DNA from 2 places in the Sorangium sp. So ce394 genome. Region 1 is predicted to be linked to the other one. Evidence: riboswitches for the same ligand, from Rfam matches in the RefSeq annotation. Region 1 holds a riboswitch; the other holds the start of a gene.
What was found. A riboswitch is a leader RNA that binds a small molecule or an ion and turns the genes downstream of it on or off. The one in region 1 is predicted to bind cobalamin.
Positions count from the first base shown of each region.

Region 2: it holds a riboswitch for cobalamin, as region 1 does, so the genes downstream of both, WMF33_RS23275 (TonB-dependent receptor plug domain-containing protein) here and WMF33_RS02185 (energy-coupling factor ABC transporter permease) in region 1, are expected to answer to the same signal.

Region 1 covers NZ_CP150339.1:575,394-583,062, reverse strand. The annotation lists gene WMF33_RS02195 (hypothetical protein) at 1-386, opposite strand, end outside; gene WMF33_RS02190 (enoyl-CoA hydratase/isomerase family protein) at 582-1,409, shown strand; cobalamin riboswitch at 2,585-2,788, shown strand; gene WMF33_RS02185 (energy-coupling factor ABC transporter permease) at 2,866-3,600, shown strand; gene WMF33_RS02180 (hypothetical protein) at 3,597-3,953, shown strand; gene WMF33_RS02175 (CbiQ family ECF transporter T component) at 3,943-4,692, shown strand; gene WMF33_RS02170 (energy-coupling factor ABC transporter ATP-binding protein) at 4,689-5,525, shown strand; gene WMF33_RS02165 (CbiX/SirB N-terminal domain-containing protein) at 5,501-6,688, shown strand; gene WMF33_RS02160 (CASTOR/POLLUX-related putative ion channel) at 6,733-7,669, opposite strand, start outside.
Region 2 covers NZ_CP150339.1:6,339,135-6,346,803, forward strand. The annotation lists gene WMF33_RS23270 (YncE family protein) at 1-948, opposite strand, end outside; gene WMF33_RS23275 (TonB-dependent receptor plug domain-containing protein) at 942-3,014, opposite strand; cobalamin riboswitch at 3,171-3,396, opposite strand; gene dhbC (isochorismate synthase DhbC) at 4,095-5,351, shown strand; gene WMF33_RS23285 ((2,3-dihydroxybenzoyl)adenylate synthase) at 5,351-6,994, shown strand; gene WMF33_RS23290 (isochorismatase family protein) at 7,084-7,669, shown strand, end outside.

The DNA of each region.
Region 1 (7,669 bases):
AGCTGAATCGCGACCCAGGTCTTTTCGTCCCGGGCAGGGGGCTCAGGCCCGCTGGCCTCGGGGCGCTCCGGGGACACGACGGGCGCGCCGGAGGAGACGCTCCGCATGCGGTACGCCACCAGGCGGCCGTCGAGGAGCGCCTCCTGCACCCGCGCTCGGAGCCTGCTCGGATCGAGCGACGGTCCCGTGGAGAGGGTGTGGCCGAGCGCATCACAGAGGTCGGCGAGGACCAGCGGGCCGTAGATCGGGTCGGCGGACCGCGCGCTCAGCCACCACGTCGCCTCTGTCGCCGAGAGCCGCTGCGCGCCTGCGTGCGCCGGCGCGTCGGAGCCGCGCGCGATCCACACGACATCCGGGAAGCAGTCGATACGCCAGCGGTAGCTCATTGGTTGATCGGCGCGCCCAGGGTAGAGGACCACGCTGCGGCTCACCCGTCAACATCGCCGGCGCGCGCCGGGGGCCGGGCCTCTCGCGTCCTCATGAGGAGGCTCGGCGCCGCGCGCTCCGGCGCCGGCCGGGCGCTCGCCGCTCGGGCGCGGGGCTCGCTTCCCCCCGGCGCGGCGCGCTGCTAACCACCGGTCATGACCGCTCAAGAACAGCAGCCGGGGAGCCCTGCTCGCGGTGCGCTCCAGCTCGTCGCCGTCGAGCGCGCGGGCCACGTCGCCACCGTGACCATCCAGCGGCCCGACAAGCTCAACGCCCTGAACCCCGCCGTCCTCGGCGAGCTCACCGCGGCCTTCCACGACCTCCTCGCGCCCGCCGAGGGCAGCGAGGTGCGCGCGGCCGTGCTCACCGGCGCTGGCAAGGCGTTCGTCGCCGGCGCCGATATCGCGGAGATGGCCGCCATGAACAGCATCGCCGCGAAGCGGTTCGCCGAGGCAGGCCACCGCCTGGCCGACCTCATCGAGACCGCCCCGTTCCCCGTGATCGCCGCGGTCAACGGCTTCGCGCTGGGCGGCGGCTGCGAGCTCGCCCTCGCCTGCGACTTCATCTACGCCGCGGAAGGCGCCAAGCTCGGCCAGCCCGAGGTGAACCTGGGCGTCATCCCCGGGTTCGGCGGCACCCAGCGGCTGCTGCGGCGGGTCGGCCCCGGCCGCGCGCGCGAGCTCATCTATTCAGGCGACATGATCACCGCCGAACAGGCGCTCTCGATCGGCCTCGTCAACGCCGTCTTCCCGGCGGCCGAGCTCCTCGCGCGCGCCCGCGACACCGCCCTCAAGATCGCCTCGCGCGGGCCGCTCGCCGTCGCCGCCGCCAAGCGCGTCCTGCTGCGCGGCGAGAGCCTCGACCTCACCGCCGCCAACGAGCTGGAAGCGCAGGCATTCGCCGCGCTCTTCGGCAGCGAGGACCAACAGCTCGGAATGAAAGCGTTCCTGGCGAAATCGCAGGCGGCGTTCACAGGAAAGTGAGTTGCCGAACAGCGCGCCAGGAGAGCCAAAAAAAGACCGCGTGTCATGCTGGAGGGGGGCCAGACATGACCGCGGTAGGGAAACCGCAGCGGCGCGGAGAACGTCCGCTGCGGTGCTCGAGATAGCCCGCACGCGCTCCGGGCCGGGGGGGGGAAACCGCGCCGGTGCGCATGCGGTGATCGGAGTGTGGCACCCGGAAGCAGGTTGTCGATAACAAAGTGCAACCGCTGCACGCGGATGAGCGAATTGCTCCCGCACGATGACAGCCAGGTGACAGCGCAGCGCGCACATCGCCGATTTTCGCGAATGCGCGTTCGAGCCGGGCATACCCGCGCCGGAGCAGCGTCCGGCGGAGTCGCTCGCCGCGCCCTCGAAAAGAGAACACGAGAGCCCGCCGCCGTTCACGCCAGGCTCCGCGACGAAGCGAGCCTGGCACGGAACACTTGCTCACAAGTAAAGAGCCAGGACGAACAAAGCACACTGCGGCGAGAAAATCACCGGAACGTGCGCCGCACGCGCGGGGCGGCGCACGCTCCGAGCGGGCCCCGGGGAGCGAGCGGCGATCCCGGGATGAACAAGTAAAGAGACTTTAACCACAGAAGCACATCGCTTGCAGCTTTTTCGAGGAAGCTTGTCCGCGTGCGTCTCGGTCAATTTCGCGGAAGCCACGTTGCCCCCGGAGGGCGCGAGCGCGCGCAGCGCAGCCTGTCGGCTCGACAGGACGGCACCACACGCGGTGGACACCGCGGCAGCGGCTGACCGGCCGCTCGCAATGCCGTGAGGCCGGGCGCGGTACAGCGCGCCCCTCCGCCGCGCCGGACCTCCGGACGCCGGGAGCGCTCGGCGGCCCGCGACGCGCTGGACGGCCCACGGCGGAAGCCCGCGCGCGCGGCTCATCACGGAGCTCGTTCCGGCGTGAGACGCGCCAGCGCGCGCCGCCAGACGGCCGCCGCGAACGCGCCCGCGCGCGCCGCCAGACGGCCGCCGCGAACGCGCCCGCGCGCGCCGCCAGACGGCCGCCGCGAACGCGCCAGCGCGCGCCGCCAGACGGCCGCCGCGAACGCGCCTGCGCGCGCCGCGGTCGCGGGGCAGCCGCCGCAGGGCGAGCGCCTGCCCCGCGGCCGCGGCGCGACGTCCTTGACGCCGGGCGCGAAACGGGACTACCGAGCATCCATCTGACAATCCACACCTCGGGTGCCCTCTGGGCATAACAGGGAAGCCGGTGCGAAACCGGCGCGGTACCGCCACCGTGAGTGGGGAGCCGCCTCCAAAGACCACTGGGCCTCTGAAGAGGCCTGGGAAGGTGGACGCGGCGCTGGGAGCCAGAAAGGCCCCCTGAACCCATCAGCCGGGAGACCTACCCGAGCCCCCCACGAGGTGCAGCTTGCGCATGTCTTCGTGGCGTTCGGGTGCGGACTTCACCCGGAGCGCCGAAATCGGTCTTCACGGCCGCGCTGTGTCCATCGCCGCCGTGCTCCTCGCGACGCTGCTCGCGCCCCGGCCCGCGGCCGCGATGCACCTCGCGGAAGGCGTCCTGCCGCTCGGCTGGTGCGCCGTCTGGAACGCGCTCGCCCTGCCCTTCGTCGCCGTCGCCCTCCACCTGCTCCGGCGCCGCACCCGGGACGACGCCTTCTACAAGCCGTTCGTCGGCCTCGTCGCCGCCGCCGTCTTCGCGATCTCGTGCATGCCCGTGCCGGTGCCGACCGCAGGGACCTGCTCCCACCCGTGCGGCACCGGGCTCGCCGCGGTGCTCATCGGCCCCTGGATGACCGTCCTCGTCACCGTGGTGGCGCTCCTCATCCAGGCCCTCTTCCTCGCGCACGGCGGGCTCACCACGCTCGGCGCCGACGTCGCGTCGATGGGCATCGCGGGCGCGTTCACCGGATACCTCGTCTTCCGGCTCGCGCGGCGCTGCGGCGCGAGCCTCTGGGTCGCGGGGTTCCTGGCCGGCGTGACGTCCGACTGGGCCACGTACGCGACCACGGCCCTCGAGCTCGCGCTCGGGCTCGCGGGCGACGGGTCGGTGGGATCCATGTTCACCGGCGTCGCCCTGGCCTTCGTCCCCACCCAGCTGCCGCTCGGTTTGCTCGAGGGCGCCATGACCGCGGGAGCGCTCGTCTTCCTGCGCGCCCGGCGGCCCGACATCCTCGAGCGGCTCCAGGTCGTCCCGCTCCCCGCGGGGGCGTCGTGACGCGGCGGGCCGCGCAGCGCGCGCTGCCGGCGCTCGCGGGGGGCGCGCGCGCCGCGGCGCTGCGGCTCGCCAGCGCGCTGCGGCTCGCCGCCGCGCTCTGGCTCGCCGCGTGCGGCGACGCCTCGTGGGACGGGGTCGACGAGGCGGTCGTCCGCCGCGTCGCCGAGGACGCCGGCCGCCACGACACGGGGCCGCTGTTCGCGGGCCTCGAGGGCGACCTCCTGCTCTTCGCCTTCCTCTGGGCAGGGCTCCTCGCCGGCTTCGCCATCGGCTACTTCTCGCGCGTGCTCTTCGTGGAGCGCGCCGGCCAGCCCGCCGGCAAGCCCGGCGGCGACGGGCTCCGTGCGGATTGACCCCCCCGCGCGGCTCCGCGACGTGGATCCCCGGCTCCGCCTCGGGGCCGCCGTGGCCGCGTGCTGCGTCGCCGCGGGCGCGCGCTCGCCCTGGACGCCGGCCGCGCTGCTCGCCGTCGCGAGCGCGGCCCTCGCCCTCCAGGGCGTGACCGCCGGCGCCATCCTGCGCGCCTTCGCGCCCGCCGCGTGGCTCGGAGGGGTCGCCGCGGCCCTCGCGCTCGCGCTCACCCCGGGCGAGCCGCTCCTCGCGGGCGCGCCGTTCCCGCTCGACGCGATCGCGCGCGACGGCGCCCGCCGCGCCGCGGCCATCGCCGCGCGCGTCCTCGCGGCCGCCGCGGTGCTCCGGTGGCTCTCGAGCGCCGCCGCGCCGGCCGAGATCGAGGCGGCGCTCGCCGGGCTCGGCGCGCCCGCGGCCCTCGTCGAGCTGCTCGCGCTCGCGCGGCGCTTCGCCGGCGTGCTCCAGCGCGCCGCCGACAGCGCGTGGAGCGCCGCCGCGCTCCGCGGCGGGTTCGCGCGCCCGGGCGCCGCCGCGCGCTCGGCCGGCGCCGTCGCGGGCGTCGTGGCGCTCAGGACCCTGGAGCGCTCCGAGCACGCCGCCGTCGCCATGCAGCTCCGCGGCTACCGGGGGGAGCTCCCCATCGCCGACCGCCGGCCGAGCGCGCCCGCCGCGAACCTCGCGTTCGCCGCCCTCGCCCTCGCGGCCCTCGGCCTCAGCGTCGCCGCCGGAGCGGCGGGATGAGCGCGATCGCCCTCCGCGCGCCCAGGGTGGGCTACCGCGGCGCCGAGCCCGCGCTGCGCGACGTGCGCCTCGACGTCGCCGAGGGTGAGTCCGTGGCGGTGCTCGGCGGCAACGGCGCCGGCAAGACCGCGCTGCTCAGGACGCTCGTCGGGCTCCTCCCCGCGCCCGGCGGCAGCGTCGAGATCTCCGGTCGCCGCGTGGGCTCGCCCTCGGACGCCGTGGCCGCGGGCGCCGCGCTCGTGCTCCAGGACCCGGACGACCAGCTGCTCGGCGCGACGCTCCTCGACGACGTCCTGTTCGGCCCGCGGAACCTGGGCCTGCCCGCGCCCGAGGCGCGGCGCCGCGCCGAGGCGGCGCTCTCGGCCGTGCAGATCGCGCACCTCGCCGGCCGCGCGATCGAGGCGCTGAGCTTCGGCGAGCGCAAGCGCGCGTGCATCGCCGGGATGCTCGCGATGCAGCCGCGCGTGCTGCTGCTCGACGAGCCGACCGCGGGGCTCGACCCGGAGGGCGAGCTCTCCCTGTGCCGGACGCTGCGCGCGCTCTCGGAGCAGCAGGGGACCACGCTGGTCGCCGCGACGCACGCGGTCGACCTCGTGCCGCTGTTCGCGACGCGCGCGGTGCTGCTCGGCGACGGGCAGGTGCTCGCGGACGGGCCGCCGCGGGAGGTGTTCGCGGCCGGCGAGCTCCTCGCGCGAGCGCGGCTCAGGCGGCCGTGGGTCGCGGAGCTCTGGACCCGGCTGGGCCCGGCCGAGCCGCTCGACCCGCGCGGCCGCGCAATGCTCCCGCTCACCCTGGAGGAGGCGCTCGCATGCATGACGAAGGGCTCCTGCTGATCGGCCACGGCAGCCGCGACGCCGCGTCGAACGCCGAGTTCGAGGCGCTCGTCGCCGATTACGGCGCGTCGCGGCCCGGGCTCGTGGTGCAGCACGGCTACATCGAGCTCGCGACGCCGTACCTCGCCGACGCGCTCGCCGCGCTCGCGGCGCGGGTGTCGCGGGTGGCGGTCGTGCCGCTGTTCCTGTTCGCGGCCGGGCACGTGAAGAACGACATCCCCCTGGCGCTCGAGCAGGCGCGGGCGGCGCACCCGGGCGTGCGCTTCTCGGCGGCGCGGCACCTCGGCGTGCACCCGGCGCTCGCGGAGCTCGCGTTCGAGCGCGCCGCGTCCGCGCTGCCGGACGACCCGGCGGCGCGCGCCCGGACGGCGCTCGTCGTGGTGGGGCGCGGGTCCAGCGACCCGGACGCGAACGGCGATTTCTGCAAGATGACGCGCCTCATCGGCGAGGGCCGGGGGCTGCTCCTGGTCGAGCCGACCTTCATCGGCGTCACGCGGCCCTCGGTCGAGGAGACGCTGGAGCGCGTCGCGCGCCAGCGGCCCGAGCGCGTCGTCGTCCTCCCCTACTTCCTCTTCGCCGGCCGGCTCATGACGAAGCTCGCCGAGCAGGTCGACCGCTTCGCGTCGACGTACCCGTGGATCCGCGCGTCGCTCGCGCCCCACCTCGGCCGGTCGAGCGCGCTGTCGGGGCTGATCGACGAGCGCGCGCGCCAGGCGCTCGCCGGCGAGGCTCCCCTCCCCTGCGACACGTGCATGTACCGCACGGCCCTGCCGGGGCTCGCCCGGGAGGTCGGCGGGCTCAAGGCGATGCTCTACAGCGTGCGCCACACGCTCACGCACACGCAGGCGTCGAACCACCCGCACGCCCACCGCCCGCTGCGCAAGCACGTGCTCGTCTGCGGCAACGCCGACTGCGTGGACCGCGGCAGCCTGGCGCTGCTCGAGTCGCTGCGCCGCGGCGTGAAGCAGGCCGGCCAGCAGCAGCAGATCCGCGTGACGAGGACGTCGTGCATGGGGCGCTGCGGCGAGGGGCCGACGGTCGCCGTCTACCCGGACGGCGTGTGGTACCGCGGCGTCCGCGAGGAGGACGCGAAGGACCTCGTGGAGGAGCACCTGCTCGGCGACCGGCTGGTGGCGCGGCTCGTCGACGACATCATGCAGTGAGGCGCGGAGCGGCCTCGGCCCCGCGCGCTTGGGCCCCGCCCGCGCTACTGCTCGGCCAGGACGATGATCCTGTCGCCCTCGCCGAGCGTCACCGGCGCGCGCTTCCTCGGGTTCACCTTCACGCCGTAGGCCTGCGCCGCGTCGTCGGCCTGCGCCGCGAGGCGGTAGCCGACCGCGACCTCGCCGCGGCGCCGCGCCGACTCGACGATCGTGGCGAACGTCACCGGGCGGGCGAGGCGCACGTAGTCGCGCGCGGGCTTCAGGTACAGCTCGGACCCCTCCGGATCGAACAGGTCCTCGAAGACCGCGGCGAGGTCCCGGTTCTCGGAGATCTGCGCGAGCATCAGGCTGACGAGCTTGTCGCTCACGATGAAGTCGTCCGCGTGCGCGACCTCGGCGAGCTCGCGGTTCCGGAGATCGAGCATCTCGCTCACGATGCTGAAGCTCTGGCCGCGCTTCGCCTCGATGTCGCGCAGGTGGAGCAGCGTGACCAGCGTGCGCGCGTCGGCCTCCTGCGGATCGAGCGCGTCGGAGTAGCTCAGCGTCACCACGTGATCGTAGGCGCCCACCACGCGGTCGAGCGTGCGCCGGTCCGTCGTGTCGCCCCGCTCGATCCTGACGGCGAGGTTCCGGAGCTCGCCGCATTCGGCCTCGAGCTGCTCCCTGGCGTCGGGGACGTCGGCGACGACGGTGACCTCGGAGCCCTCCGCGACGTAGTGATCGAGCTCGTTGATGAACGCCGCGGCCCGGCGGTTCCAGCCGAGGAGGAGCGTGCGCTCGGGCCGCGGCGCGGCGGGCTTGCCGTCCCGGATCGCCCGCTCGTCGACCTTCGGCGGCTTCTTCGAGGGCGCGCCGATCGCGCTGTCGTCCTCGGCGATGAGGATGACGGCGTCGCCCGGCTCGATCCGCCCGTCCATGGGCGGGTTGAGCAGCACCTCGCCGCCCCGCCGCCGGATCCCGATCACCGCGCAGTCGTCGTAC
Region 2 (7,669 bases), 5.8 Mb from region 1:
GAAGGCGAGCGAGGGCTGGATCCCAGCGTCCAGCGCCTCGGCCACGCCGAGCCGCTCGATCTCCTCGGGCGGCGACGTGCGAGCGTCGTAGATCACGATATCGCTGGTCGCCGGATCGTACTTCATCGCGTCCGCGTCGAAGCGGCTCGAGCAGGCGACGGCCAGTCGGATCCCCGAGGGTGACACGGCGACGCGCCCGCAACCGTAGAGCCCGTGGATGTCGACCGTCCACGTGACGGCGTTCTGCTCCGGCGAGACGCCCACGAGGCGCCCCTCGCCCACCTCCGAGAAATCTTCCGCCAGCCGGCCGAGCGACACGACCACGTCGTCGCCGACGCGCGCCATCCCCGACGGACGCGGCAGGAGCCCCGCTTTCTCCTCCGGCAGGGCGATGCGCCCCTCGATAGCGTACTTGCGGGTGTCGACGATGAGGAGATCGCTGCCCTCGTCGAAGGGTTCGGCGCCTGAGGTGGGGTTGCTCCCGAAGCGTGAGACGAACGCGCGTTCCGCGTCCACCTCGATGTAATCATGAGGGTTGGACTCGAATCCCTGCCCGACCGGGAGCTGCGCGATGACCTCGGCGGTCTCGAGATCCATCCAGGTGATCACGTTCGTGCCATACCGATCGAGCAGGACGACGCGGCCGGACGGCGGCGCCGTCGCCGGGACGTCCACGTCGCCCGACAGCGCGAGGCTGAGCCCCGGCTTTGTCGCGCCGCTCGACACGAAGGAGGGCGAAAGCGTGGTCCCGTCGAGCTCCGAGATCGCGATGTTCGTCGACTGGTAATCGCTCGTCACGATGACGACGCCGCGCTCGCAGGCGCCCGGCGTGCCCGGATCGCGCCCGCCGCCTCCTTCGACACCGCCCGTCGACGGCGGCGGCGGATCCACGTTGCAGCCCAGGAACGGGATCGAGATTGCTATCGCGAATCGACGGATCTTCACCATGTGGACTCCAGTGTGAGAAACACGCTCCGCCCCGGGAGCGGATACCCGACGACGTCCGTACGCCGCGCGTCCAGGAGATCCGCGACGCGCGCCCTCGCCGCGAGGTGCCCCCGGAGCCATGTCGCCTCTGCCTCGACGTCGACGGTCGCCTGCTCCGCGATCACGCCGAGGCCGGCAGGGTCGGCGTACCGGCTCGACTGGTAGACGGCCCGGAGCTCGCCGGAGGCGCCCGAGAGCACGCCGCCGTCCGCGGGCTTCCAGTCGGCGCGAAGGCGCGGCGCGACGACGAGGCGAGGGCGAAACGGCAGGACGTCGTTGGCGGTCGTCCGCCGCGGCGTCGTGTCCCGCGGATCGAGGAGCGTCGCCGCGACCTCGGCGCGGAGGAACGAGGTCACCTCGATCCCTGTCAACAGCTCCGCGCCCAGCACGCGGGCGCGGTCGACGTTGTACGGGGCCACGTAGCCCTGACCGGAGCGCGCGTACGCGATGAGCCCCGACGAAGCGCGCCCGAACACGAACGCGTCGATGTAGGCGCCTCGGAGCACCGCGCCGGGCCGCGTCTGCGCCCGGATCCCGGCCTCGAGCGTGACGCTGGACTCCGGCTCGAGCTCCGCATTGCCGTGGACGACGCCGGAGATGCCGTACACCTCGCCGAGCGTCGGGACGCGGAGGTAGCGCCCCACGGTCGCGAGCAGCCGAACCCGGCCGCTCCCCGCCTCGGCGCCGATACGTCCGGAGGGCGCGAGCACGTCGCAGGGGCGGCCCGGGTCCGCGCCGGTGGCGTGGCACTCGCCGCTCCCGAGGGCGCGCAGCGCGAGCCACTCGCCGAGGCGCAGCTCCGCGCTGACGGCGCCTCGCGCCGACGTGCGCCGCGCGCGCGCGAGCGGGATGTCGTCCGGCTCGCGCGAGATGCCCTCGCGCGCGACCGAGAGCATGGGTCGCACCGTGAGGCGATCGGAGAGGTAGAGGGTCGCTCCCAGCGTCTGCTCCAGGCGGCGGCCGGCGAGGCGGAGCTCGCGCGTGAGGAGCGCGAGCTCGAGGAGGGGGTCGTGGAACTCGGACCGCGCCTCGATGAACGAGGTGCGCGCCTCGAGCGTGTGCTGCGCCTCGCCGCCGAACGGAACCCGCGTCACGACGGACGCGAGCGCGCGCCGGGATTCCCCGCGAGCCTGCCGGGAGGGCAAGAGCGCGAGCCGCGGCACGCCCTGCTCGCGATCGAGGCCGTTCGCGATCACGTCGACGGTCGCGCCGTGGCCGAGATCGAAGCGCGCGAGCGCCCAGGCGTCGACGGCGCGCACGTCGGCGTTCTGCCGGCGCCGGACGGTGTCGTCGCTCGCGTCGAAGAGCGTCCCGCGATCGTCGACGAACGCATAGCGGTTCGCCGCGGCCTCGGCGCTCACCCCGACGATCGAGCTCACCGGGCCGGCGCTGACGCCGGCGAACGCCCACCCGCGCCTGGCCCCGAACGAGCCTGCCATGGCGCCCACGCCGGCCGTCGTCCGGGACGGCCGGCGTGGCTCGAAGAAGATCGCGCCGCCCGGCCCGAGGCGATCGGCCTCGATGGGAGCGTTGCCCCGGTAGATCTCGACGCGCTCGACGAGCCAGAGCGGCACGAGCGAGAGATCCGCGGTCCCCGCGACGTCGTCGTTCAGGCGAACGCCGGCGAGGTACACCGGCGTCTGCGCGGCGGTCGCGCCCCGGATGGCGGCGGTCGCCGGCCCGCCGAAGCCGCCCGACTCGGTCACCTGGACGCCCGGCTGCGTGCGGAGCACGTCCGCGGCCTCGAGCCCCGCTCCGGTCAGGCGGTCGCGGGTCAGCACGGATCCCGCGACGGATCGGTCCTTGGGCGGCGCGGGCGCGCGCGCGCGCTCCCCCTCGACGCGCACCTCCAGCGGGGCTGTCGCGGCGGCAGCGCGACCGCCGCCCTGCTCGGCCCCTGCCCCGCGCAGCTCTTCCGCGACGGCTGCCGGCGCGGCCGCCAGGGCGCTGCCGGCGGCGAGCACGAGCCAGCGCCCCGCGCCGTCGCTCCGCCGGCGACGCACCACACGCTCAAGGGATTGAACCATTCACGCCCGCCTGCCCGCGTCGACCCAGCACTGCTCGGGTGAGCTGAGAGCCGAATCGGGGGGACTGCAGACGGGCTACGGCACCGCGCCTGAGCGAGGTGGTCCAGAGCCTGCGCGCCTTCCCCTCGAAGGCTCAGGTCAGCGCGCGCCGGAGCACCGGCGCGCGCACCGTCGGCAGGTCTTCGGACTCACGGGCGCTGCGGCCGTCGCCGGACGCTTTCCTACTGATCACCGCTTCCCAGGCCGCTCAAGCGCGGCCCAGTGCTCGATGGTGATGGTCGTTCCCGTTCACCGCTGCGGGGGCAGTCCCGGATTCTCACCGGGTTCCCTTTTCAGCTCGCCGGGCGATGGCCAGGCGAGCACCGATGGCGGGGCGACTCCTGGCAGATGTAGCGTGGATTGTCAACGCGGAAATGGCTGCCGTACGCAGCCCATTCCCATGCCCACGCGGCCCCGGGCCTGCACCAGGAAACCTTGACAGTTCTTATTGAACGTGACATCAAGCTTTTGAAACTGATTTTCCTTATCAGGTTTCTGTAGCGGCCCGCGACTTCACGTCCAGAGCCCGATGAACCGAGCCCACGCGGCTCTCGAAGCCCATCGGAGCTGGATGTGACGACGTGCCCATTTCGACATTCGGGCCGACTCCGCGCCTCGACGCCCTCGCGGGCGGAGCGCGCGTGCCGGCCTTTGGCCGCGCGCCTGCGCGCCGCGGTGGAGCCTCTGCGGCCGAGCCTCCAAGGCGCCCGGTGGCGTGACGGCGCCGGGCGCGCGGCCCTGAGCCGGTCGATGGGCCAGCGGCGCGCCCCCGCCGCGCTCGCCTCGAGGAGCCGGCGCGCCCCCGCCGCGCTCGCCTCGAGGAGCCGGCGCGCCCCCGCCGCGCTCGCCTCGATGGTCCAGCGCCCCGCAGCTCGGTGCCATGAGACGCGCGGCGCGCCGTGTCCCGGGCGCGCGGGCCACCGCGCGCCCCCGCGCTAGCGCCGAGAGCGCTGCCGCCGTCGCGCGGTGACGGACACGCGCCCTGGCGCGCGCGCCGCGCCGCGGGCGCCCCCCGATTCCACACCTTTCAAGGAGTGTTCGATGAATTCCTTCTCGATGCCGGCTGCCGTCGCTCATCCCTTGTCGAACGCCGGGCAGATCCTCAAGCAATACACCCCTGAATCGGCGTTCTTCTTCGCGTCGCCGACGCGCACGCTCCTCGCGCAGGGCGTGCACGACATGATCCTCGAGACGATCGGCACCGACCGCGGCGAGCGCCTCTCGGACCGCATCACCCGGGTGCTCGCGGCGCAGGGGCGGGCGGGCCACGGCGTCCCCATGGCGGTCGGCGCGGTGCCGTTCAACAGCACCTCGCCCGCGCACCTCATCGTGCCGAAGACGATCCAGAGCGCCGGGCCGCTGAGCGCCGCGGCCGACGCGCTCAGGCCCCAGCCGCAGGCCTCCCTCCAGACGCTGCGGAAGGTCCCCGAGCCCCGCGATTACGTGCGCGGCGTCGAGCTGGCCGTGGGCCTGATGCGGAACGAGGCGCTGAGCAAGGTGGTCCTCTCCAGGATGCTGGAGATGACGCTGCGAGAGGCGGTCGACCTCCGCGCCGTCCTGCAGCGCCTCTCGCAGCAGAACCGGAGCGGCTACACCTTCGCCGCCAACCTCTCCGATCCGATGGCGGGCCTGTCCGGCTCGGAGCGCGGCCCGAGCTCGCGGCCGCGGACGCTGATCGGCGCGAGCCCCGAGCTGCTCCTGTCCCGCTCCGGGCTCCGGGTGGTCGCCAACCCGCTGGCCGGCTCCGCGATCCGCAGCCCGGATCCGGACGAGGACCGGCGGCGCGCCATCGCCCTGCTCGCGTCCGAGAAGGACCGGCACGAGCACGCGATCGTGGTCGACGCCGTCGCCGCCGCGCTCCGGCCGTTCTGCAGGCACCTGAGCGTCCCCGAGGAGCCGTCGCTCACGCAGACGGCGAACCTGTGGCACCTGTCCAGCCGGCTCACGGGCGAGCTCCGCGATCTCTCGATCTCCTCGATGAGGCTCGCCGCCGCGCTGCACCCGACCCCCGCGGTGTGCGGATACCCCACCGAGCGCGCCCGCGCCGCCATCGAGGCGCTCGAGCCCTTCGATCGCGGGTTCTTCACGGGCCTCGTGGGCTGGTGCGACGCCGCCGGAGACGGCGAGTGGGCCGTCGTCATCCGCTGCGCCGACGTCGCCGGGCGGGCGCTCCGGCTCTACGCCGGTGCCGGGATCGTCGTCGGCTCCGAAGGCCAGCGCGAGCTCGACGAGACGTCCGCCAAGCTCCGCACGATGCTCAACGCGCTCGGCCTCGACCAGGCGCCGGAGATCGGGTGATGCCCGCCGACGAAAGCCGACAGGCGCTCTCCGGCTGGACCCCTTGGCCGCCCGAGGTGGCCGAGCTCTACCGGCGCGAAGGCTACTGGCGCGGCGAGACGTTCGGGGACCTGCTCCGCGAGCGGGCCGCGCGGCACCCGCACCGGATCGCCCTCGTCGGCGACGACCGCCGGCTGAGCTACGGCGAGCTCGATCGGCGCGCCGACCGCCTCGCCGCGGGCCTCCTGCGCCTCGGGATCCAGCCGCGGGATCGCGTGGTGGTCCAGCTCCCGAACATCGTGGAGTTCTTCGAGGTGTGCTTTGCGCTGTTCCGCCTCGGCGCCCTCCCCGTCCTCGCCCTGCCCGCCCACCGGCGCGCCGAGATCACGTATTTCTGCGAGCACACGGAGGCGGTCGCCTACGTCGTCGCCGACCGGGACGGCGGGTTCGATTACCGGGAGCTGGCGAGTCAGGTCCGGCGGGACGTGAAGACCTTGAAGCACGTCCTCGTGGCCGGCCAGCCCGGCGAGCACACCGCGCTCGAGGGCGTGTACGCCGAGCCCGTGGAGCTGCCGAGGCCCGCGGCGGGCGACGTGGCCTTCTTCCAGCTGTCCGGCGGGAGCACCGGAGTGCCCAAGCTGATCCCGCGGACGCACGACGATTATCTCTACAGCGTGCGGGCCAGCGCGGAGATCTGCGCGCTCGACGCGGGCAGCGTGTACCTGGCCGTCCTGCCCGTCGCGCACAACTTCACCCTGAGCTCGCCGGGGAGCCTCGGCGCGCTCTGCGCCGGCGGCCGCGTGGTGCTCAGCCGCCGTCCCAGCCCGGACGAGGCGTTCCCGTGGATCGAGCGGGAGAAGGTCACGATCACCGCGCTCGTGCCGCCGCTCGCCGCGCTGTGGCTGGAGTCGGCCCGGACGACGCGGCACGACCTGTCGAGCTTGAAGGTGCTCCAGGTGGGCGGCGCCAAGCTCGCCGCGGAGGTGGCGCGCCGGGTGCGGCCGACGCTGGGCTGCGCCCTGCAACAGGTGTTCGGGATGGCCGAGGGGCTGGTCAACTACACCCGCCTCGACGATCCCGAGGAGATCACGAGTGAGACCCAGGGCCGGCCCATCTCGCCCCACGACGAGGTCCGCGTCGTGGACGACGAGGACCGCGACGTCGAGGACGGGCAGGTCGGTCACCTGCTCACGCGCGGGCCTTACACGATCCGCGGCTATTACAAGGCAGACGCGCACAACGCGAAGGCGTTCACGCGCGACGGCTTCTACCGCACGGGCGATCTCGTGCGGCGCACGCCGTCGGGCTACCTGGTCGTCGAGGGCCGCGCAAAGGACCAGATCAACCGCGGCGGCGAGAAGATCGCGGCCGAGGAGGTCGAGAACCACGTCCTCGCCCACCCGGCGGTGCGCGACGCGGCGCTCGTGGCCATGCCGGACGAGCGGCTCGGCGAGCGGTCGTGCGCGTTCCTCGTGCCCCGCGGGCAGCCGCCGGCCGCGCGCGAGATCAACGCCTTCCTGCGCGAGCGCGGGGTCGCCCCGTACAAGGTGCCCGATCGCATCGAGTGGCTCGACACGCTCCCGACGACGAGCGTCGGCAAGGTGGACAAGAAGGCGCTCCGCAAGTGGATCGCCGATCGGCTCGCGCAGGGCGCCGCGCGCTGAAGCGCGGCGCGGGCCGGGGCGGCGGGGCGACGGCGCGTCGCTCGAGCCGCCGAGATGAAACGCTGTGACCACGTGAGAGAGGAACAACCATGGCCATCCCCAGCATCCAGACCTATTCCATGCCGCGCGTCGACGAGCTCCCGGAGAGCCGGGTGCCCTGGCGGCCGGATCCGAGGCGCGCGGTCCTCTTGATCCACGACATGCAGGACTACTTTCTCGGCTACTACGACGCCAAGGCGCCGCCGGTCGTCGAGCTGCTCGCCAACACCCGCCTGCTCCGCGAGCGGTGCGCGGCGAGCGGGATCCCGGTCGTCTACACGAAGCAGCCCGCCGAGCAAACGAGGGCGCAGCGCGGCCTGCTGCTCGATCTCTGGGGGCCCGGGCTGACGCAGCACCCGCACAAGGAGGCGATCGTGAGCGATCTCGCGCCGGGGAGCGCCGATACGGTCCTCACCAAGTGGCGTTACAGCGCCTTCCAGCGCACCGAGCTCCTCGACCTCCTGCGCCGGTGGGGGCGCGATCAGCTGATCGTGTGCGGGATCTACGCCCATATCGGGTGCCTGATGACCGCGTGCGAGGCGTTCATGAACGACATCCAGCCGTTCTTCGTGACCGACGCGACCGCCGATTTCTCCCGGGCGCAGCACGAGATGGCCATCGCCTACGTGGCGCAGC